Regions from separate parts of the Pseudarthrobacter sp. Hb11 genome, predicted to be linked through region 2. Evidence: predicted binding sites of a transcription regulator. Region 2 holds the regulator's gene; each other region holds the start of a gene.
The links. The regulator HrcA, encoded in region 2, represses chaperone genes, less so after heat shock. The targets are predictions, from matches to a motif close to TTNGCACTCGNNNNNNNCGAGTGCNAA.

Region 1: AC50X7_RS11385 (Hsp20/alpha crystallin family protein) is a predicted target of HrcA. The motif match lies at 6,287-6,313, and genes of this name have one in related genera.
Region 3: groL (chaperonin GroEL) is a predicted target of HrcA. The motif match lies at 4,339-4,365, and genes of this name have one in related genera.

The regions. Positions count from the first base shown of each region.
Region 1 is NZ_JBWZCM010000006.1:160,421-168,273, reverse strand. Features, by position in the region: gene AC50X7_RS11415 (DUF305 domain-containing protein) at 1-153, shown strand, start outside; gene AC50X7_RS11410 (FAD-dependent oxidoreductase) at 297-1,514, opposite strand; gene AC50X7_RS11405 (arsenate reductase/protein-tyrosine-phosphatase family protein) at 1,699-2,361, shown strand; gene AC50X7_RS11400 (LCP family protein) at 2,520-3,617, shown strand; gene AC50X7_RS11395 (histidine phosphatase family protein) at 3,884-4,660, shown strand; gene AC50X7_RS11390 (NAD(P)H-hydrate dehydratase) at 4,644-5,606, shown strand; gene AC50X7_RS11385 (Hsp20/alpha crystallin family protein) at 5,790-6,212, opposite strand; gene AC50X7_RS11380 (S9 family peptidase) at 6,753-7,853, shown strand, end outside.
Region 2 is NZ_JBWZCM010000001.1:210,546-218,398, reverse strand. Features, by position in the region: gene AC50X7_RS01050 (16S rRNA (uracil(1498)-N(3))-methyltransferase) at 1-763, opposite strand, end outside; gene dnaJ (molecular chaperone DnaJ) at 766-1,893, opposite strand; gene hrcA (heat-inducible transcriptional repressor HrcA) at 1,973-2,986, opposite strand; gene AC50X7_RS01035 (DUF3097 domain-containing protein) at 3,163-4,017, shown strand; gene AC50X7_RS01030 (DUF4870 domain-containing protein) at 4,175-4,594, shown strand; gene AC50X7_RS01025 (2'-5' RNA ligase family protein) at 4,655-5,158, shown strand; gene hemW (radical SAM family heme chaperone HemW) at 5,161-6,390, opposite strand; gene lepA (translation elongation factor 4) at 6,427-7,853, opposite strand, start outside.
Region 3 is NZ_JBWZCM010000014.1:32,558-40,410, forward strand. Features, by position in the region: gene AC50X7_RS16220 (siderophore-interacting protein) at 1-679, opposite strand, end outside; gene AC50X7_RS16225 (uracil-DNA glycosylase) at 694-1,464, opposite strand; gene AC50X7_RS16230 (DUF3263 domain-containing protein) at 1,592-1,921, shown strand; gene AC50X7_RS16235 (LytR C-terminal domain-containing protein) at 1,967-2,608, shown strand; gene AC50X7_RS16240 (cold-shock protein) at 2,776-2,982, shown strand; gene AC50X7_RS16245 (ABC transporter substrate-binding protein) at 2,979-4,259, shown strand; gene groL (chaperonin GroEL) at 4,540-6,168, shown strand; gene AC50X7_RS16255 (ABC transporter substrate-binding protein) at 6,279-7,586, opposite strand.

The sequences.
Region 1 (7,853 bases), on a different contig from region 2:
CAGATGATCGGGCACCACGAAGGGGCCATTGACATGGCCCAGCAGGAGATCGGCGCCGGCAAGCACCCCGGCACCGTCCAGTTGGCCCGCGACATTGTCACGGCCCAGGAAGCGGAAATCGCCGAGATGAAGAAGCTGCTGGCTGCGCTCTGACTCAGCCCTCCCTCCCAGGACGCTCTCTCACGTAATGCAACTAATCGGCCAACGGTCTCTCACTTCCTTAGAAAAGGTGAGAGAGCGTCAGCCGGAAAACCGCATTAAGTGAGAGAGCGTTCCTTCTGGAGGCGGCGGTGGAGTCAAACACGGTGTTTGACGTGTTCGGGAAGGATGCCCACACCAACGAACCGTGCGGTAACCCGGCGCAGCAGGGGTGACGCCGCGCGGAGAAGCCCGATGAACCAGCGTGGCGCCACCCTGCTGCCGGCGGCTGCCCGTGCAATGACCCTGTGTCCGCTGCGCTGCAGCAGTTGCATGACCTTCACCGGCTTCTCCCGACGCCGCTGCACCGCCGCAAGCTTCTCCACCGGAACGGTTCCGGTCACGAGGTCCTCGGCGATGGCGTTGGACAGTGCGACGGCGTCCTGGATGGCAAAGTTCACGCCGACGCCGAACATCGGGGACATCGCATGGGCAGCGTCCCCGATCGCGATGAACCCGGGGCGGTACCAGCGCCGAAGCCTGTTGATCTGGACGGAGAGGAGCTTGATCTGGTCCCAGTCGGTGAGGGTGTCCACGACGGGCCGGAGAACAGGCGCAGCGCGGCCGATACGCCTGTGAAGGGCGTCAAGCCCTGCCCTTCGAAGTTCGTCTAAACCACCTTTCTGGATAACCATGCCGGACTGGTATCTGTCTCCCCGGTCTATGGTGAGGACCATTCCCTGGGGAGATATGTAGCCGAGGGTTGCCGGCGGAGGGTTCGACGGTTTGGGAAGGCCGAACCAAAGCACGTCGATGGGCACGCCGAATTCGTCGGGAACCATCCCGGCGGCAGCGCGCAGGACCGAGGCGCGTCCGTCTGCGGCAACGGTGAGCGTCGCCCGGATTTCAAGCGCGCCGTCGGGCGTGGTGGCCCGCACGCCGCGCACCTGGTCCTCCTCAATGATCAATTCCGTCACGTCACTCAGCATGCGGAGCTCAAAGTTTGGGGACACTGCGGCCTCACCGGCGAGGAAGTTCAGGAAGTCCCACTGCGGCGCCAGGACCAGGAAGTTGTCCGGGCCACGGAGTGTGCCGAAGTCCACGAGGGTAAAGCGCTGTTCGTCAAAAACGACGTCCATGGTGGGCAAACGCGTGAGCGGCAGCTTCAGGAACTTTTCGCGCAGTCCCAGCTCGCCAAGCAGTGTCACGGTGGAGGGATGCACGGTGTCGCCCCGGAAATCGCGGAAGAAGTCTGCGTGTTTTTCCAGCACGGTGACACGCACGCCGGCGCGGGCAAGGAGGTAGCCGAGAACCATGCCCGCCGGGCCGCCGCCGGCAATCACGCAGTCGCGCTCGAGAAGGTTCTCCGCTGGCATGTTGTCATCCCTTCCCACTGGTTTGCTTCCATCGTGAAGGCAGAGCGGGCAGATTGATAGTGCGCGAGCGTCCCACCTAAACCGGCGAAAGCTGAGCGAGCGTGCGGGGTGGGGCGGCCGGCGTGGGGCCCTGGCGTGTTAAGTTGAAAAGCACGGAGGCACCGGCTGGAAAGAGAAATCTCCCTTGGACTCACCCGCACCAGTAAGAATCCTGACCGTCTGCACGGGCAACATCTGCCGGTCCCCCGTGGCCGAACGGCTGCTGCAGGCGGGGCTCAACCAGGTGCTGCCGGGCGGTTTCGAGGTGGCCAGCGCCGGTACCCGGGCCATGGTGGGCGACCCCATGCAGCCCATCTCCGCTGACATCGTGCGCACCTTCGGCGGCGACCCCGGAAACTTCGCCGCCCGCCAGCTGACGCCCAAGATCCTCCGCGGCGTGGACCTGGTGCTCACCATGACCTCCGGGCACCGCGGCGAGGTCCTGCAGCTGGACGCGTCCCTGCTCAAGCGGACCTTCACCATCCGCGAATTTGCCCGGATGCTTGACGTCCTGGACGAGCGAGCTGCCGCTTCCGAAAGCAAGGAACCTGCAGCAGGAGCGTCCGACGGCGATGATCAGCTGGCAGCCAACCAAACTTTTTGGCGGGGCTTGCCGGCGAGGGCGGCTGCAGTGCGGCACCTGTCCCTGCCTTCCGACTCGTCCGAAAACGACATTATCGACCCCTACCGCCGGGCGCCCGAGGTGTACCGGCAGATGGAAGACGAACTCGCGCCAGCGATCGTGTCCATCCTGCGCCACGCACGCCTCAACGCTCCGGTTCGCGGCACACGTGCGGGGTCGCTGTAGCGGTTCGGCGGGCCAGCCACCTCCCCCGGGATATCAGCGTCGGCGCGTCCGAGCCGACGACAGCGCCCTTCCAGGTGACAGTTTGGACACGGTCGTAGCCAGGGAGGGCCCGGCAGGCGGACACTGATCCCACCATCCCCACGATGAGGTGAGGCACAATGAGCACGCCAGGCGGTTCTGAACCCGGTTCCAGGCCCTCTGGCCCCCACCTGCGCGGTCCTGGCCTCGTGGCGTATGGACGGCGGCGCTGGATCGCGGCGCTGCTGGCGCTGGTCCTCGTGGCGGTTGGCGTCGTGGCGGTCACCAGCCTTAACCGCGCGGGTACTGAGGCCCGGCCCGCTGCAACGCCAAGCGAAACACCCTCGCCAACTGAAACACCTTCCAAAGCTGTGCCGCCGCCTCCCCCTCCCCCTCCCCCTCCACCCATTCCGCAGCACCCTGCCGTTGCCATGAACGTGTTGGTCATCGGCAGCGACATGCGCGGCATTGCGAAAGACGCGGCAGCCCACACGGATGCCACCGGCGAGCCCAGGGACCAGCGTTCGGACGTGCTGATGCTGGTCCACGTCCCGGCCCACCGCCGGTCCCTGTACATCGTGTCCATGAACAGGGATATGTGGGTGGACATCCCCGGCTTCGGTGGAGGGAAGATCAACGCCGGGCTGCAATACGGCGGCATCGATATGACCACCCAGACGGTGCAGCAGCTGTTCGGTATCACCATCAACCACACCCTGATGCTGGACTTCGGCGGTTTCAAGCTTCTGGTGGACGGGCTGGGCGGCATTGACGTCAACGTCCCGGTCCCGTTTCAGTCCACACACGACACTGGGCATGTCTTCGGTCCCGGCGTGAACCACCTGAACGGCCAGGCAGCGCTGGAATTCTCCCGGGAGCGGTACGCGTTCGTCGACGGCGACTTCCAGCGGGTGCGCAACCAGCAGATCCTGCTCCGCGCCGTCCTCGCCCGCCTCACCGCCGGCGGTGGCCTCAACGACGTGACAGCCGTACGGAGCCTGGTGAACTTCGCCTCCTGCTGCCTCACCGTGAACAAGGGCTTCAACGCGGTACAGGCCGCCATTCTCGCTTACAGCCTGCGCAACCTTGATGCGAAATCGATCGGCACCATGACCTTGCCAACGGCCGGATCCGGATTCATTGCCGGCCAGTCCGTGCTGCTCCCCGATTACGGTGCCATTGCTGCCGTGGGAGCCGCCCTGCGGGAGGGACGGATCGGGGAGTTCGCGGTGCCGTAGGCTTTGGGCCGCGGCGGTGTGTGACGCGTAAATTCCTTTCCGACGCGGATATTCCCTGGCGCTCCGGTTATGCGGGCGCGACCGGGAATATGCGCGTCGCGGTGGAAGTCGGGTGTCGGGAGACTCCCGGAGCGCTGCCGCTTGCAGCGCTCCCGGGCGGGCCCGCCGTCGCCCGTTTGCTTTTTTCGTTTACATTCCCTGAGCCATGGGTACGCCGCTGGTAATGTTCCTGCATTCGGCAAGGCACACAGACGGGGTGATTCTTTGTGAAAGAGGACGGACTGACAGAGGCTGTCCAGGACGCCGGGGCGGTGGAGCTGATCCTTATCCGCCACGGCGAGAGCGAAGGCAACGTGGCGGCCACGGATGCGCGGCTGGCGGGGGCTGAGGTCATCGAGGTACCCGCCCGGGATGCGGACGTGAACTTGTCCGGGACCGGGCAGGACCAAGCAAAGGCTTTGGGTGCCGCACTGGCACGGATCGCCGAGGACCTCCGGCCGGATGCGGTGGTTTCCTCGCCGTACGCCCGTGCGCGCCAGACCGCCGAGATCGCCGTTGAGGCCGCGGGCTGGCCCGTGACGGTGCGGACCGATGAACGCCTGCGGGACCGCGAGCTCGGCATCCTGGACAGGCTGACGCGCCGCGGTGTTGAAAACCGATTCCCGGAAGAGGCCGAACGCCGCGAATGGCTGGGCAAGATGTACTACCGGCCGCCGGGCGGCGAATCGTGGGCCGACGTGGCACTGCGGCTGCGGTCCGTCCTGGACGAACTCAACAACCTCGGCACGGGGCACCGGGTCATGCTGGTCTGCCACGACGCCGTGATCCTGCTGTTCCGCTACGTGCTGGAGGGCATGAATGAACAGGAGCTCCTGGACCTTGCGGCGAGCACGTCGGTCCTCAATGCCTCCCTCACCCGTTACGTCCGGCCCTCCGGCGAAGGGCCGTGGACCCTGGAAAGCTTCAACGTGGCGGACCACCTCACGGAGCAGGGTGTAACAGTCACCGAACACGCGGGAGACGCCAGTGTCCACCCAAAGTGATTCCGTCGCCAGCGCAACTGAAGCCGCTTCACCTACCCTTGTGACGCCGTCGCTGCTGCGCGACTGGCCGCTGCCGGCACCCGGCGCGGACAAGTACTCACGCGGCTCGGTGCTGGTGATCGGCGGTGCGCGGGCCACACCCGGTGCGGTACTGCTGGCCGGTACGGCTGCGCTGCGGGCCGGCGCCGGGAAGCTCACCCTCGCCGTGGCGGAATCGGTGGCCATGCATCTTGGCGTGGCACTCCCGGAATGCGGGGCCATGGGGCTGCCGGAAACCGCCGAAGGGTCGGTGACGGGTGAGGGCCTGGACCGGATTTCCTCATACCTCGAGCGCGCCGATGCCATCCTCGTTGGCCCCGGGCTGGATGACCCGGACCTCGCGGAAAAGCTGCTGCGGGCACTGCTGGAGCGGGAACCCCGCTCCAGTGATTCAGACTCTGGCGACGGGAAAGCAAACGGTGGTCCCGCCGTCGTACTTGATGCCTATGCCCTGGGCGGCCTGGTAAAGGTGGCGGACCAACTGGAGCCGTGGAAGGGGCGGCTGATCCTGACGCCGAACCCCAAGGAGGCAGCTGTCCTGCTGGAGCGGGAGGTGGATGATCTGACGGCGGACATCGCCGAGATCGCCGACAAGTACCAGGCTGTGGTGAGCTGCCAAGGCTTCATCGCGCGGCCCTCCGGCGGGGACGGGCCGGAGGAATCGGAGCTCTGGAAAATGACCACCGGCTACGGCGGGCTGGGAACCTCTGGCAGCGGGGACGTCCTAGCCGGGGCAATCGCGGGCCTTCGCGCCCGGGGAACCACCAGCGCGCAGGCCGCATGCTGGGGCACCCACCTCCATGCGGCAGCGGCAGACCGGCTTGCCAGCAGGTTGGGCCCCCTCGGGTTCCTCGCCCGCGAACTGGCCGACGAACTGCCCGCCCTGATGCTGGAGCTGAACACCTAATCCTGCCCCGGGCCTTCGAAGCCCGGGCAGGGGATGGCCCCCGGCCGAAGCCGGGGGCCACCGTATCGGGAAGTGCAGGCCTACCCTGCCAATGCGCTTTCAGCGCTGTGGCGTGCTCAGAATGGCTATCCGCCCCAAAAGGCAGTCAACAATCATTACCCGACATCCCGATCCTGCTGGGGACTAAGCAGAAATCTCGTGCTTTGCCCCCTTCGTCTCAACCTCAATCTTACGCGGCTTTGCCTTTTCAGCGACAGGAATCCGCAGGGTCAGGACACCGGCGTCGTAGGACGCCTTCACGTTGTCGGTGTCCAGGGTGTCCCCGAGGATCAGCTGGCGGCTGAACACGCCGCGCGGCCGCTCCGAGGCGATCAGTTCGGTGTCCTTACCTGCAGGTTCCGGGCGTTCTGCCCGCACCGTCAGGACATTCCGTTCAACATCGAGATCCACTGAGTCCACTGAAACACCGGGCAGATCAAAGGCGACTACAAAGTCCTGGCCTTCACGCCAGGCGTCCATTGGCATCGCTGCCGGACGCGCTGCCGTGCCGAGGACCTGCTGGGCCAGCCTGTCCAGCTCACGGAACGGATCGGTTCGCATCAACATGGCTTCCCTCCTCGTGAGAGACGGTCCAACACTGTTTTGGTACCAGCCGATCTGTATTGGCTGATATAGATTTTTTAGCACTGGCCGGGTAGATCTGCAAGCGTTTTTTGGGGAGAATTTTTCTCCCGTTTTTGACCGCCGAGGGCAGGCAAAAGGGGCCCTCGCCGTGCGCAAGGGCCCTTCAGTGCGTTACTGCTGTCCTAGCTTCGGGTTGGGTCGGGACGAAGCGGCGCAGGGCCCGGATCGGGCACGGGCAATGGGCTGGGAGGCTCCGGCACCGGGAACGGGTTGGGCGACGGCGGACCAGGGTGGCCGGGATCAGGGGTTGGGCCTGGCTCCGGCGGGAACGGCTCGGGCTCGTGCACTGGCGGGATGGTCATAAACTTCCCCTCTCACGCTGGGCGGATGTGCCTTAGCGTGAACAGGATACGCCTGCCGCCCGGACCCTACTAGGGCACCCCGCCTCCCCCAATGCGTCCGGTTCTCGTCCGGTAGCGAACGCCCGGTCCATTGCCAGGGCGGGTGGATATATTTGAACCCATGACCCAGACTCCGCTGCAGGATTCCGCCAAAACCGCGACTTCCACCCCCGCTCCCCCGGTTGCCAAGAAGATCCCCTCCGAGCGCATCCACCACGGGGACACGTTCGTGGACAACTACGAGTGGCTGCGGAACAAGGAATCCGACGAGGTAGTGGAGCACCTCAAAGCCGAGAACGCCTACCAGGAAGCGGTCACCGCGCACCAGGAACCGCTGCGCGAGGCGATCTTCCAGGAGATCAAGGGCCGCACCCAGGAGACGGACTTGTCCGTCCCCCACCGGAAGGACGGCTGGTGGTACTTCAGCCGCTCCGTGGAAGGCAAGGAGTACGGCATCCAGTGCCGGGTCCGCGCCCAACACACCAACAACCCCGTCGCGGACTGGACTCCCCCGGCCGTTGAACCCGGCATCGAAATTCCGGGCGAGGAAATCCTGCTGGACGGCAACGTCGAGGCCGAAGGGAAGCCGTTTTTCTCGGTTGGCGGCACCGCCGTAACGGTGGATGGCAACCTCTACGCGTACGCAGTGGACAACGCCGGTGATGAACGCTTTACCCTGCGCATCAAGGACCTCCGGACCGGCGAACTGTTGCCGGACGTCATCGAAAACGTCTTCTACGGCGTCTCCTTCTCCCCGGACGGCACGCGAATTTTCTACACAGTGGTGGATGAGTCCTGGCGCCCCTACCAGGTCAAGGCCCACTCTCTGGGCACGTCCGTCAACGAGGACGTGGTGATCTACCAGGAGGACGACGTCGCCATGTGGCTGGGGTTCGAGCTCTCCGCTGACCGGCGCTACCTCGTGCTGGGGATCGGCTGCTCGGAGTACAGCGAGACCCGCCTGCTGCGGTTCGACGATCCCGCCCAGGAGCTCACCACCGTCATTTCCCGGGATGAGCGGGTACTTTATGAGGCCGAACCGTTCCTGCTGCCCGGCCCCGACGGTGTCAAGACCGAACGCATCCTGCTCACGCATAACCGCGGCGCCATCAACTCGATGGTCTCCCTGACTGACTGGGCCGAGCTCCGCAAGCCGCTCGCCGAGCAGCGCTGGGACACCGTCGTCGAACATTCCGACGACGTCCGCGTCAACGGCGCAGGC
Region 2 (7,853 bases):
AGCGGCCCAGAACGTCGCTGGCAAGAACGACGGCGGCAGGACCGGCCGTTGATGAGCGCAGCACATGGTGCCCCAGGAGGGCCGTCACGGCACCCTGGCCGCACAGCCGGGTAACTTCACGCTGGCTGATGCCGCCCTCGGGTCCTACGATCAGGAATACTTCCCGCACAGCTTCAGCAGCGCCCGTTTCCAGCCATGTTTCCAAGACCGCGCGCAAGGGGCGTACGGCGTCCTCGTGCAGGACAACGGCCAAGGCTGCCGTCTCGACGGTGGCGGCGAGGCCGGCGGTGTCGACGGCGGCCCGCACCTCGGGAATCCAGGCACGGCGTGCCTGCTTGGCGGCGGCGGTGACAACGGACTGCCACTTCGCGTGTGCCTTGGCTGCCCGGTCACCCTTCCAGCGCACGATGGAACGTTCGGACTGCCAGGGAATAACGGCGTCGATCCCCAGTTCGGTGGCCGTCTCGATGGCAAGCTCGTCCCGGTCACCCTTGGCCAGGGCCTGGACCAGCACGAGCCTGGTGCGTGGCCGCTCCTCAACAATCACGGACGCGCATTCCACTTCCAGTCCGGAGGAGGAAGCGGCTGCAACCTTGCCGCTCATCCGCGTACCGGCGCCGTCAACGATGTCCACCGTCTCGCCCGGAGCGAGCCGCTTAACCGTGACCGCGTGCCGCGCCTCGGGTCCCTCCAGGACAAAGACGCCGTCCGGCACCATCCCGTCCAAAGACCCGGGCGCGGTGAAAAAGACCGGGTTGCTCACCGCTACAGGTTACCGAGCCGGTCCCGGAGCTTGGCAAACATGCCGCCGCCGGCAGCAAGCTTTCCCTCCGTGATCTGCTCGCCGCGGAGTTTGGCGAGTTGGCGCAGCAGGTCTTCCTGCGCCGCATCAAGCCTGGCGGGCGTCTCGACCTGGAGATGGACCTTCAAGTCACCGCGGCCGTACCCGCGCAGGTGGGTGACGCCGAGGCCGCGCAGGGTGATGATCTCTCCGGACTGCGTGCCGGCCTTCACGTCGATCTCCTGGGCCCCGTCGAAGGTTTCGAGGGTCACGTCGGTGCCCAGGGCGGCTGCGGTCATGGGGATGTTGAGGGTGGCGTGCAGGTCGTCACCTTCCCGGACGTAGGTTGCGTCGTTGTTGACGCGGATCTCCACGTAGAGATCGCCGGCGGGGCCGCCGGCGGGACCTGCTTCCCCCTGGCCCGAGAGCTGGATGCGTGTCCCGGTGGCGACGCCGGCAGGAACCTTAATGGTCAGTGAACGGCGGCTGCGGATGCGGCCTTGTCCGCTGCACTCGTTGCACGGGTCTTTGATAACGGTTCCAAAACCTTCGCAGGTGCCGCACGGAGCGGCAGTCATGACCTGGCCAAGGATTGAACGCACGGCCCTCTGGACCTGGCCGCTGCCGCCGCAGATATCGCAGCGCTCGGGGTGGGTTCCGGGCTGGCAGCATGAGCCCTCACAGGTGGGGCAGACCACCGCCGTGTCCACTTCGAGCTTCTTGTTGACTCCAAACACGGCGTCGCGGAGCTCGATCCGGACGCTGATGAGCGCATCCTGCCCGCGCCGCACCCTCGACGCGGGACCGGTAGTGCCACCGGCGCCGAAGAAGGTGTCGAAGATGTCCTGGAAGGCGAAGCCCTGCCCGGCGTACGCTCCCCCGCCGAATCCGTTGTCCGTGCCGTTTTCGTTTCCGGTGGTGTCATAGACCCGCCGCTTCTGGGGATCCGAGAGGACTTCATAAGCATGGGTCACTGCCTTGAAGCGGTCCGCAACATCCTCACCGGGATTGACGTCCGGGTGAAGGGTCCGGGCCAGCTTTCGGTAGGCCTTCTTGATCTCTTCCCCGGTGGCATCCGGTGCGACTCCAAGGACTTCGTAGTGGCTGCTCAAAGTTAGTATCTCTTCCTTGTTGTTCTGCCTGCAGTCGAACTGCATACACTGCTGTGCGCCCTGGGGCGCTGAACTGTGGTCAGGGTCCCAGAATCCGTGACAGGTAACGGGCCACAGCCCTGACTGCCGCCATGGTGGTGGGGTAGTCCATTCTGGTGGGACCCAGCACGCCAATCTTGGCGACGCTGTCCGGGCCATAGCCCGTTGCGACGACGGATGCCTCCGCCAGGCCGTCGTATGGGTTTTCGCGGCCGATGCTCACGGCCACTCCGCGGTGGTCCTGTGCCATCTCGCTTAGCAGGCGAAGCATCACCACCTGCTCCTCGAGCGCTTCCAGCACCGGCCCGATGCTTAGCGGAAAGTCAACGTTGGAACGGGCCAGGTTGGCCGTGCCGGCCATCACCATCCGGTCTTCACGGCTGCTGTGGGCCAGGCCCTCCAGCCCGTGCGCCAGCGCCTGGGCTGCCTGCCGCTGTCCGGGGGCGACGCCGGACACCACTGCGGGCAGTGACTGCCCAAGCTGGGCCAAGGGAGTGCCGGCCAGGGATCCAAGGAATTGGCCGCGCAGCGCGGCAATAGCATCGTCAGCCAGGTCCTGCCCGACGTCGATGACCCGCTGTTCAACCTTGCCGCTGTTGGCAATCAGCACCACCAACACCTTCCGGGGGGCAAGGAGAACGAATTCGATGTGACGGACCAGTGCTCGATTAACGTGCGGATACTGGACGACGGCCACCTGGTTTGTCAGTTGGGACAACAGCCGGACGGTGCGTTCCAGGACGTCGTCGAGGTCATCTGCGCCTTCCAGCAGTGACTGGATGGCCCGCCGCTCCGCCTGGGACAGCGGCTTCACCGCGGAAATCTGGTCGACGAAGAGCCGGTAGCCTTTGTCCGTGGGGATGCGGCCCGCGCTGGTGTGCGGGGCGGTAATCAGTCCTTCGTCCTCAAGCGCGGCCATGTCATTGCGAATGGTGGCGCTGGAAACGCCGAGATGGTGACGCTCCACCAGGGCCTTGGACCCCACCGGCTCGCGGGAGTGGACGTAGTCCTCCACGATCGCCCGCAGTACTTCCAGCTTGCGCGGCTCGCTCACACTCCACCTCCATCAAGGGTTCAGGGCAGCCGTTCCGCCCGCACCGTGTGTCTACAGGGGTTAGCACTCGACATGCCTAAGTGCTAACAGTCTATTATGACTCGTCCCGTTGTTAGCATTGGTACCGCTCCGGGCGAAATTCCGGGCCAGGATCCAGCACGAGGCGGAGTGATTCCATGCATTACCAGAACTGGGGAGCCCAGGACCTGTCCGCACCTGCCAGGGCGCAACTGCCCGAGGTGCCCGTGGAGCGTGGCATGGTGCTGGAAGACGTCCAGTCCGGGTGGGTTGGCGCGGTAACCCGGGTGGAGAAGTCGGGAGGAATGCACGTGGTGGCACTGGAGGACCGCCGCGGCAAGTCCAGGTCCTTCCGGCTGGGCTTCGGGTTCCTCCTTGAAGGCCAGGCAATCCGCCTGATGCCCCCGGCGCCGCGGTCGCCGGCGGGTCCGGGCACCGCAGGCGGCAGGACGGCGTCGGGTTCTGTCCGTGTGGCAGGGCAGCGAGCACAGGTTGCCAAGGCGAGCCGCATCTGGGTGGAGGGAAAGCACGACGCCGAACTTGTCGAGAAGGTGTGGGGCGATGACCTCCGGGTGGAGGGCATCGTCGTCGAGCCGCTCCACGGCATTGATGACCTCGCTGCTGCCGTGGCCGATTTCAGGCCGGGGCCGGGCAGGCGCCTGGGAGTGCTTGTGGACCACCTGGTGCCCGACTCAAAGGAGTCCCGCATCGCCGGATCGGTGATGGCCTCTCCCGGCGCTGCGGGGAATGTGCTGATCGTCGGACACCCCTACGTTGACGTGTGGCAGGCCATCCGCCCGGCTGTCCTTGGCATCGAGAAGTGGCCTGTAGTGCCGCGCGGCCAGGACTGGAAGACCGGCGTCCTCGCCGCCTTTGGCTGGCCGCACGAGACGAAAGAGGATATCGGCCTGGGGTGGCAGAAGCTGCTGGGAGCCGTCCGCAGTTACGCCGACCTGGAAGCGTCCCTGCTGGGCAGGGTGGAAGAAGTCATCGATTTCCTCACTGTCCCCTAAACAGCGGGCGGGCCTGATTAGCGCTCCCGCCGGTGGGTGAGGTCAGCTAATACCGCTGCACCCAGTATTCTTGGTACAGCGGTGTCTGCGATCGCAGGACCCCGCAGCAGACATGGCACTCCTAGTCAGCACCATTGCACTTCAGAAGGAACAGACTGTGGCAGAAAACGCACGTGATCACAGGGACAGCCAGGGCGGCCGGGGCGGTTCGGAGTACCACGGCGTTCCGGCGAATGCGCTGCCCCTGACGGCCAGCGAAGACCGGCAGTGGGCTACGCTGGCCCACTTCGGCGGCATTTTGGGTTGCGTTCCTTCGCTGCTGATCTACCTGATCTTCCGTGACCGCGGCCCTTTTACGGCGCAGGAGTCAAAGGAAGCGCTGAACTTCAGCCTGCCGCCCACCATCGCGGCAGTGGTCGCCAACATCCTGGTCTTCGTGCCGGTGATCGGCAACGTCTTTGCCGTCATCGCCACACTGATCTGGATCGGCCTGACCTGCTTCTCGGTGGCCGCCGGCATCCACGTCAACAAGGGCCAGCCGCACCGTTACCCGTACAACCTGCGCTGGATCAAGTAGCGCAGGGAGGCTCCGGGCCTTCCGGAAGAACATGACGCCAGCGTCCGGCATGATGGGTGTATGCGCAGCGTCGAGTTGACCTTCGGGGAATCCACCGATTTGTCAATCAGGATGGATTGGGCACGGCTCGCGGAAGCCGGCCTGCCGAGCCTCGCCGCGCACACCTCACCGAGCAACAGGCCGCACATTACGCTGGCCGCCGGCACCGTGCTGGACGTCGGGTCCGTGCAGGATCTGTGGAATGGACTGCCACTCGACATCAGGTTTTCCGGCCTGGTGGTCTTCCCGGCCGGTCCCGGCAAGTACGTGCTGGCCCGGCTGGTTGTGCCGGCGGCGGGTTTGCTCGAACTGCACGCGCAGTTGCATCAGCGGTGCGTCGGCGCCTATGAAAACACCCTGCCGGACGCCTGGACGCCGCACGTCACCCTCGCCCGCCGGATCCCCGGTAAGCTGCTCGGCCCCGCTATGGATGCCCTGGACGGGCGGACAGAAGGGCAATGCATCGAGGCGCGCCTCTGGGACAGCTCCACCAGGACCACCACAACCCTCGGCGGCTCCCCGTAAATTTAAGCGGGAAGTACGCGGCGGACAACAGCATCCGCCAGGAGCCTGCCTTTGAGGGTGAGGACGAGCCGCCCCCGGAAAGCTGCGTGCGGTTCCACCAGTCCGTCCGCGATCAGGCTTGCGACCTGGTGGCGGCCTTCGGAGCCAAGGGCAGAAACCTCCAGGCCGGACTGCAGGCGCGCCTCGAGCATTACCCGCTCCACGTTCCGGGTTTCCGGATCCAGCGTTTCCCTCCCGGCAGCGGGCGACATTCCCTGCGCCAGGCGGCCGGCATAGGCCGTGGGGTGTTTGACGTTCCACCAGCGGACTCCCCCCACGTGCGAATGCGCGCCCGGGCCGATCCCCCACCAGTCATCGCCGCGCCAGTAGGCAAGGTTGTGGCGGCACGCCTGCTCCGGGGTGCGGGACCAGTTGCTGACCTCGTACCAGCCGAGGCCTGCTTCGGTGATCAGCTGGTCGGCAAGCTCATACTTGTCGGCGTGGTCGTCGTCGTCGATTCCGGGGACTTCACCACGGCGGATCTGGGCAGCGAGCTTCGTGCCGTCCTCCACGATCAGAGCGTACGCGCTGATGTGGTCAGGCTCGTAGGACAGGGCGGTCTCCAGCGAGCACCGCCAGTCGGTGAGGGATTCCCCCGGTGTTCCGTAGATCAGGTCCAGGCTGACTGCGAGGCCGGCCTCGCGTGCCCATTGAACCACTTGCGGGACCCGGCTGGGCGTGTGGGTACGGTCAAGCACCTTGAGGACGTGCGGGACGGCGGACTGCATGCCAAAGGAGACCCGGGTGAAGCCGGCGTCCTTGAGGATGGCGAGGGATTCCGGCGTTACGGAATCGGGGTTGGCCTCCGTGGTGACCTCGGCGCCGTCGTTAATTCCCCATTGCTCGATGGCCCTCCGGAGGATCAGTGCGAGATCTTCCGCGGGAAGCAGGGTGGGTGTGCCGCCGCCGAAGAACACTGTGCTCAGCTTCCGGGCGGGAAGGCCGGATTCGGCCAGCACTCGGGCCGCCATCGATACCTCCGCGGCAGCCGTGCCGGCATACGCGTCCTGGGAGGCGCCGCCTCCGAGCTCCGTGGCGGTGTAGGTGTTGAAGTCGCAGTAGCCGCAGCGCACCGCGCAGAACGGAATGTGCACATACAGGCCGAACGCCCGGTCCACCGAACCGTCCACTGCCTGGGCAGGCAGCAGACCGTCCGACGGCGCCGGGTCGCCGAGGGGAAGAGTGCTAGGCATTGCACGGGCCTCCGGTGTTGCCGGACGCGTTGTTCACTACTTCTTGGCCTTGTCCTTGGACTCGTCGGTGGTGAGGGCGGCGATGAAGGCTTCCTGGGGGACCTCGACGCGGCCCACCATCTTCATGCGCTTCTTGCCTTCCTTCTGCTTCTCCAGCAACTTGCGCTTACGGGAGATGTCGCCGCCGTAGCACTTGGCCAGGACGTCCTTGCGGATGGCGCGGATGCTTTCACGTGCGATGATCCTGGAGCCAATGGCGGCCTGGATGGGCACCTCGAACTGCTGGCGTGGAATGAGCTCGCGCAGCTTGGTGGTCATCATGACCCCGTAGGAGTAAGCCTTGTCGCGGTGTGTGATGGCGGAGAAGGCATCCACCTGCTCGCCCTGGAGCATGATGTCCACCTTCACCAGATCGGCCACCTGCTCGCCGTCGGCCTTCCAGTCCAGGGAACCGTAGCCACGGGTCTTGGACTTGAGGATGTCGAAAAAATCGAACACGATCTCGGCCAACGGCAGGCGGTACCGGATTTCCACCCTGTCCTCGGACAGGTAGTCCATGCCGCCCATAACGCCGCGCCGGCTCTGGCACAGTTCCATGATGGCGCCGACGAATTCGTTGGGGGCCAGGATGGTGGCAGACACCATCGGTTCGCGGACCTCGGAGATTTTGCCGGAGGGGTATTCGCTGGGGTTGGTCACGTGGACCACCTTTTTGTCCTCCAGCGTTACCTCGTATTCCACGTTGGGGGCGGTGGAAATCAGGTCCAGGTTGTACTCGCGTTCGAGTCGCTCGCGGGTGATTTCCAGGTGGAGCAGCCCGAGGAAGCCCACGCGGAATCCGAAGCCCAACGCGGCGGAGGTTTCCGGCTCGTACACCAGGGCAGCATCGTTGAGCATCAGCTTTTCCAGTGCATCGCGCAGCACGGGATAGTCCGTGCCGTCCAACGGATACAGGCCGGAGAAGACCATTGGCTTGGCATCGGCGTAGCCGGGAAGCGAATCGGCGGCCGGCTTGGCGAGGTTGGTGACGGTGTCGCCCACTTTGGACAGGCGGACATCCTTCACACCCGTGATGAGGTAGCCCACTTCGCCGACGCCCAGGCCCTTGGAAGGGGTGGGTTCAGGTGAGCTGACCCCGATCTCGAGGAGTTCATGGGTAGCCCGGGTGGACATCATTTGGATGCGTTCGCGGGGGTGCAGCATCCCATCCACCACGCGGACGTACGTGACCACACCGCGGTAGGTGTCATACACAGAGTCGAAGATCATGGCGCGGGCAGGGGCATTCGCATCACCCTCCGGCGCCGGCAGGTCGCGGACGATCTTGTCGAGCAGCGCTTCAACGCCCATCCCGGTCTTGCCCGAAACACGCAGGACGTCCTCCGGGTCCCCGCCGATGAGGCTGGCCAGTTCCGCCGCGTACTTTTCGGGCTGGGCGGCCGGGAGGTCGATCTTGTTCAGGA
Region 3 (7,853 bases), on a different contig from region 2:
ACACGTCCACCCTGCCCGCGGGCCATTCGGCGTTTGCCACGGCCTGCACCAGGACGTCGCTCTCGCCCGCGGGGACACCGTTGCGGGCGATCCAGTGGATTGTCACTCCGGCGGGAGCGGCAATCGGCTGGATGTCGGCGTTCGAATCCACCTCCACAAAGGCGAGGCCCACTGCCTCCCTCGGCAGGGACTCCAGGCACGCAGCAATGGCCGGCAGCGCCGCCTCGTCGCCGGCGTAGAGGTACCAGTCGGCGTCGGGTGCCGGGTTGTAGGCGCCGCCGGGGCCGGTGAAGGTCAGGATGTCGCCTTGCTGCGCCTTGGCTGCCCACGGGCCGGCGAGGCCTTCGTCGCCGTGGACCACAAAATCGATGGCCAGCTCGCGCGCCACTGGGTCCACCCAGCGGATGGTGTACGTGCGGGTGAACGGCCATTGTTCCCTCGGCATGGTCTCACGGATGCTCCACAGATCCAGGGGAGAGGGATACTCCACCCCCGGCTGCGGAAAAACGATCTTGACGTACCGGTCCACAAAATCGTTGTTGACGAAGTCCGCGAAGCCGTCCCCGCCGGCGACGATCCGCACCATGTGCGGGGAAAGCTCTTCCCTGCGTACAACGGCGAGGTTGATCTGCGGACGGCTTTTCTTGTTGGCGCTGGTAGCGGCGGGAAGGGTGCTCATAAGGCAAGCCTAAGCTAGGGCGCCGGGGGGAGCTCCCAGGTTACGCCAAGGGCACCCTGCCCGCTCAGGAGTTCATTGACGCGGCTGAAAGGCCGGGACCCAAAAAAGCCGCGGGATGCGGACAGCGGACTGGGGTGGGCACTCGCCACCGCAGGAGCTCCTTCCAGGAGGGGCCGGACACTTTCGGCGTCCTTTCCCCACAGCACCGCAACCAGAGGCATTTTGGACCCGTCGTGGTTCCGCCGGTGGGCGACCGCCGTGACTGCCGCCGTCGTGATCTTCTCCCAGCCCTTGCCGCGGTGCGAGCCGGCCGATCCCGCGCGCACTGTCATGACGCGGTTCAGGAGCAGCACGCCCTGGTCAGCCCAGGCGGACAGGTCGCCGTGGACCCGCGCCGGCAGCCCGAGGTCCGCTTCCAGCTCCCTGTAGATGTTCGCCAGGCTCCGGGGGATGGGCCGTGTGCGGGGATCCACGGAGAAGGACAACCCCACCGCATGTCCCGGCGTCGGATAGGGATCCTGGCCCACGATCAGGACCTTTACCGTGGCGAGGGGCTGCCGGAAGGCCCGCAGGACGTTCGACGGCGCCGGCAGCACCTGGTGTCCGGCCGCCACTTCGTCCGCGAGGAAGGTAAGCACCTCCCGAAGCTCCGTTTCCACGCCCGCCAGGGCGGCGGCCCAGTCGGGCGCCATGAGCTCCTCCAGCGGGAGCTGCGCCAGCTCGGCGAAACCGGTTCCGCGCGCTGGTTCCTGCTCAAGTTCGAACAAGGCATCTGATGCAAACACCGTCCCATTCTTGCAGGGCATCCGGAAGCGGGGCCCGGGCATGTTGTCACCGGCGCAAATGACAACGCTGTTATTCGTCCGTAGCATGGGGGTCAGACATTTTACGTAACCAGCTAAGGAGTTCGCCGTGGCGGAACCAGCTCGGGAGCACCTGCCGGAGCCGGAATCCCGGCACTCCCTCCTGGCCGACTTCAAGCTTCGTGACTCGCCGTTGAGCGAGCGTGACCAGCAGATGCTTGCCCTGGAGCGGCAGTGGTGGAAGTACGCCGGCGCCAAGGAGCAGGCCATCCGGGAGCTTTTCGACCTTTCCGCCACACACTACTACCAGCTGCTCAACGCCTTGATTGACACCGAGGATGCGCTTGCCCACGATCCCATGCTGGTCAAGCGATTGCGTAGACTACGTACGTCGCGTCACCGTGCACGTACCGCACGGCGCCTGGGGTCCGACGCCTAAGACGCTCGAGCTGAGCCGCCAGCAGCAATCAACAAGGATATCTCCATGCCCAAATACGCCCGCGATGAATTCGACAAGGTCCCGGAAACTGCTTCGCGACAAGGAGTCCACCGCACGGCTTCCGCCCCGTCACGGGTGCGGCTCTGGCCCATTCTCGCAGTGGGCATTGCCGCCCTGGCGATTGGACTGGTGTCCTTCCTGATCCTTCCCAAGCTTAGCGTCAGCACCCCGGACCAGGCATCAGTAAGCCAGGCGGCTTCCCCGCTGGCCGGCACCGGTTCCACTCCTTCGGCCACCCCCAAGGCCTCTCCGGAACCTTCTGCGGTGGCAACGCCATCCCCGTTCACCGAGCCCGAAGCCAGCGCGGTCGCCGAACCGGAACCGGACGAGCCAACCTCCGCTCCCGCGGTCATCGACAAGACACAAAGCGTTGCCATTTACAACGCCGCAGGGACGGCAGGACTTGCCGGCCGGGTGGGTGGAACGGTCCAGGCCGACGGCTGGACGCTCGGCCAGGTGGGCAACTGGGCCGGTTCCCCGCAGCAGGCGTCCGTCGTCTTCTACCAGGGGGCCGACCAACTGCCCGGCGCCCAGGCCTTGGCGGCGCTTCTCGGCATTCCCGCGGTGGTGGAAAGCACAGAATTCCAGGTGCCGCTGGTTGTGGTGCTGGGGCCCGGCTACCAGTAAGCCTCCAGGAGCCGCGTGAGGCTTAGCGGTTACGCCTGGATAACTTTTGCGGGCGGTCACGCGGCAGCCGGCTACCCCTGGCCGGGCATTGGCTAGAGTGATTTTAGGTGCGGTTGGAGCCTGTCGGCGCACAGCGGTGTGCGGACATAACGGAAAGAGTGGTCAGCATGGCACAGGGAACCGTCAAATGGTTCAACGCTGAAAAAGGCTACGGCTTTATTACCGTTGACGGCTCCGGCGATGACATCTTTGTCCATTGGTCCGCCATTCAGGGTGATGGTTACCGGGCCCTGGACGAGGGCCAGCGGGTGGAGCTCGAAGTGGGCGAAGGCGAGAAGGGCCCGCAAGCTGAAAGCGTCCGGCCGGCAGAGTGACTGATCTGAACCTCCGCCCTGCAAACCTCCGCCGGGCGCTTTCCACGGCTGCCCTGTGTTCTGCCCTGGTATTGACAGCCTGTTCCGGGGCCACCGGCAATGCCCGGGTGGAAGCCGCAGAGGCTTCCGGTGACGGCACCCTGCGCGTGGGACTGATCCTGGACAACGCCGGCCAAAACGGCTTCCTCAATGCCCCGCAACTTGCCGCCGCCAGGCTCGCAGTGCAGGAAATCAATGCTGCAGGCGGCCACAAGGGCAAGCCGGTGGAACTCCTTCCAGCCGGTACGGGACAGGGTGCGGCGGAACAGGCCGAGGCGCTCGTCGCCGCGAAGGCGGACGTTGTCATCGGCCCCACCGATTCAAGCCGTGCCGCAGCGGCAATTGACGTCCTCTCCCGTGCCCGCACTCCGCTCATCTCGCCAGCCAACACTGCCGCCGGGCTCAGCAGCATCACCAGCGGCGGCTATTACTTCAGGACCGCAGCGTCCGACGTCGCGCAGGGTCCCGTCCTGGTGAAGTTGGCCAAGGACGCCGGTGCCACGTCGGTCGCAGTGCTGTACCAGGAGGGTTCCTACGGCAAGGCCCTTTCGGACGCCGTTGCCGCCTCTGCCGAACAGGCGGGAATGGAAGTGCTGGCAACTGCCGGCTTCAAGCCGGGCGACGCGGGCAGCGCAGCCGATGCTGCCGGGAAGGCTGAGGCAGGCGCCGTTATTGTCATAGCCCGTGACGGTGCGCAGGGCGCCCTGGCGGAACTGGCCAACTTGGGTGTTGACGGGAAGCAGATCATCCTCAGTGACGGCGCCTTCGGCCGCTACGGGTCAGGTCTGGCAGGGCGGTACCTGGAGGGCGCCCGCGCCGTGGTTCCCGGGCAGCTTCCCAAAGCCGGCTTCCAGGCAAGGCTCCTGGCGGTGGACCCGGCCCTGAAGGACGTGTCTTTCGCAGCCGAAGCCTATGACGCAGTGACCGTTGCTGCCTTGGCTGCTGCGAGGGCCCAGAATGACGCCGGCCGATCTATTGCCGCCAATCTGATAGCTGTTTCGGGAGGATCAGCAGAGGGGCCGGCAGGGGAAGGGCAGGGCGGGCCGTGCCCTTCCTATAAGGACTGCCTGGAACGCCTGAAGTCCGGGCCGGATGCCAATTACGACGGCGAGTCAGGGCCGATCGCCTTTGACGCCAACGGCGACATCACCACGGCCGCGTTCAGCATCTTCACTTACGGGGCCGACAACGACCCCGCCCTGAGCGGCCTCGAGACGGCGGGACGGGCTTCCGGCTGAACCTCGCCGCGGCTGCCCGCGGCACTGTTTTTCGCGTCCTTTCGCTTGCACTCTCACGTGGGGAGTGCTAATTATTGAGTTAGCACTCTGACGCACCGACTGCTAAGCAAAGCTGGTTCCGGCCGGCGGCGCCTTGCACCGGTCGAGGAGCGAGAAACACCTCACTGGAGTGAGATCCGCAGCCGAAGGCATACAGAGGCCAACGGTGAAGGATCGTCCGTCGCGGGCACTGCAGCGAAGGTTCATTCTTAACGACTGTCCCGAAAGGACTACTGCCGTTATGGCCAAGATCATTGCATTTGATGAAGAGGCACGCCGCGGCCTTGAGCGGGGCCTGAACACCCTCGCCGACGCCGTTAAGGTCACCCTCGGCCCGCGTGGACGCAACGTCGTCCTCGAAAAGAAGTGGGGCGCCCCCACGATCACCAACGATGGTGTTTCCATCGCCAAGGAGATCGAGCTGGACGATCCCTACGAGAAGATCGGCGCCGAGCTGGTCAAGGAAGTTGCCAAAAAGACCGATGACGTCGCAGGCGACGGCACCACCACGGCTACCGTGCTGGCACAGGCTCTGGTCAAGGAAGGCCTGCGCAACGTTGCTGCCGGCGCCGACCCGCTGTCCCTCAAGCGCGGCATCGAAAAGGCTGTTGAGGCCGTTACGGCCGAGCTGCTGAACTCCGCCAAGGAAATCGAAACCAAGGAAGAGATCGCCGCCACGGCCTCGATCTCGGCCGGTGACGACGAAATCGGTGCCCTCATCGCCGAAGCCCTCGACAAGGTGGGCAAGGAAGGCGTCATCACGGTCGAGGAGTCCAACACCTTCGGCCTGGAACTTGAGCTCACCGAAGGCATGCGCTTCGACAAGGGCTACATTTCCGCCTACTTCGTCACCGACACGGAGCGCCAGGAAACGGTCCTCGAGGATCCGTACATCCTGATCGTCAACTCCAAGATCTCCAACGTCAAGGAACTGGTTGCTGTCCTCGAAAAGGTCATGCAGTCCAACAAGCCGCTGCTGATCATCGCCGAGGACATCGAGGGCGAGGCCCTGGCCACCCTGATCGTCAACAAGATCCGCGGCACTTTCAAGTCCGTTGCCGTCAAGGCTCCGGGCTTCGGCGACCGCCGCAAGGCGCAGCTTGCCGACATCGCCGTCCTCACCGGCGGCCAGGTCATCGCCGAGGAAGTTGGCCTCAAGCTGGAAACAGCAGGCCTGGAACTCCTGGGCAAGGCACGCAAGGTTGTTGTCACCAAGGACGAGACCACCATCGTCGAAGGTGCCGGCGACGCCGACCAGATCGCCGGCCGCGTGTCCCAGATCCGCGCCGAGATCGAGAACTCCGATTCAGACTACGACCGCGAGAAGCTGCAGGAACGCCTGGCCAAGCTGGCCGGCGGCGTTGCAGTCATCAAGGCCGGCGCCGCCACCGAGGTTGAGCTCAAGGAGCGCAAGCACCGCATCGAAGACGCAGTGCGCAACGCCAAGGCTGCTGTTGAAGAAGGCATCGTCGCCGGTGGCGGCGTGGCCCTCATCCAGGCCGGCGCCAAGGCATTCGCCAACCTTCAGCTCTCCGGCGACGAAGCAACCGGTGCCAACATCGTCCGCGTTGCCATCGACGCTCCGCTGAAGCAGATCGCCTTCAACGCCGGCATGGAGCCGGGCGTTGTGGTGGACAAGGTCCGCGGCCTGCCCGCCGGCCACGGCCTGAACGCCGCAACAGGCGAATACGTCGACTTGCTGGCCGCCGGTGTGAACGACCCCGTCAAGGTAACCCGCTCTGCCCTGCAGAACGCGGCCTCCATTGCCGGTCTCTTCCTCACCACCGAGGCTGTTGTGGCCGACAAGCCGGAGAAGAACGCTGCTCCGGTTGGCGGCGGCGACGACATGGGCGGCATGGGCGGCTTCTAGGCTGCCACTGCCGGGCCTGTCCCGCAAATACACATAAATGCGGCCCCCTCGCGAGAGGGGGCCGCATTTTTTGTGCCGCATACTTGCCTGGTCCGGCAGTCGCGGGGCTGTTACCTGGCGCCGGCCACCATTCCTTCAACTTCCTTTTTGAATGTTTCGGCGGCTGCCTGCGGCGTGAGACGGTCGTAGAGGACCTCATCGGTGTAGCGCTTGATCACGTTCTGCACGCTGCCGGCGCCTACCGGGGGAACGGGCGGTGCTTCCTTCACGTCCGGGGCAATGTCCTTCAGGAAGCTGACCACAGTGGTATCCGCGGGCTTCAGCGAGGGCGTGATGCTCTCAACAATCTCCGCATTGGTGGGCACGCCGCGGTCCGTCATCAGGATGGCTCCGGCTTCAGGGCTGTTGGCCAGGTAGTTGATGAAGGTGGCGGCGGCTTCAGGGTGCTTGGACCGTGACGAAGCGGACCAGAACATGGTGGGCTTGTAGTACATGCCGTTCTTGGCCGCGGAACCCTCGCCGCTGGGAGCACGGAGCATCTTAATACTGCTGCCGGTAGTGGCCTCGAGGGAACCGAGCTGGTTCGTCCACCACCACGCCATGCCCACCCTGTTGGTGCCAAAGAGGCTCTCTTCGAGACCTGCCCCGGCGTCCTCGGTGGCCACGGTTGCCGGGGGACTTGCCTTCGAATCGCGCTGCTCCTTCAGGCGTTCCCAGAAGGAGGCGGCGGTTGCGGTATCGAAGTCCAGCTTGCCGTCCTTGGAGTAGAGGTTCTCACCGTGCTGGCGTAGCCAGATGATCAGGTCCGCCTCGTTGCTGCCGTAGGCGGCGCCGTAGTTTTTTCCGTCTCCTGCGGCGCTGATTTTAGCCGCCGTCTCCATAAACTCGTCCCAGGTCCATTTGGTGTCATCCGGGAGGGGCACCTTGGCCGCCTCAAAAACCTTCGTGTTGGCCATGATGACGTAGGCGTTCTGGCCGGTGCTCAGCCCGTACTGGGCGCCGTCATACTGGCCTGAAGCCAGCCCTTCCTTGTCCAGTTTCGACGTGTCGATACCCTCCTGCTTGGACAGGTCCAGCAGGGCGCCGCGTCCGCCGTATTCGGCGATGTACTTCTGATCCATCTGGATGATGTCAGGGGCGTCATTGGCCGCTGTCTTAGTGGCCAGCTTGTCCCAGTAGCTGGCCCACTCACCGGGTTCCGATTCGATCTTGATGTTTGGATGCTCTGCTTCGAAGGCGTCGATGACCTTTTCAGTCTGGGCATTGAGGTACTCGTTGCCCCACCAAGCAAAGCGCAGGGTCACTTCCTCGTTGCTGTTGGAACTGCTGGACGTGCCACATCCGGTTGCGAGGAGGGAGAGGGCAATGGCTGCAGCGCCAAACTGGAATCGCCTCCGGCTAACGGTTGGAATCGACATTGATGTGCCTTCCTTTTTCTGATGAGTCCGCCTCCTTGGTGCTTCCGGCTGGCATGGTAGCCGACGGATAGGAGTCAGAAAGCGTTTTCTCGTTATGACCTCCGATTGTGCCGGGGCTCCGACGCCTACGTCAAGAGGTTTAGGTAAACGCTTTCCTGTTTCCTCTCGTAACGCTTCTGAGTTCATTGGATCAGGAGGGCATGGGGGTGTTGGTGCCGTGCACGGTGTTGCGGTCCTGCCCGGGTGCTGTGTCTCTGCACCCGCAAT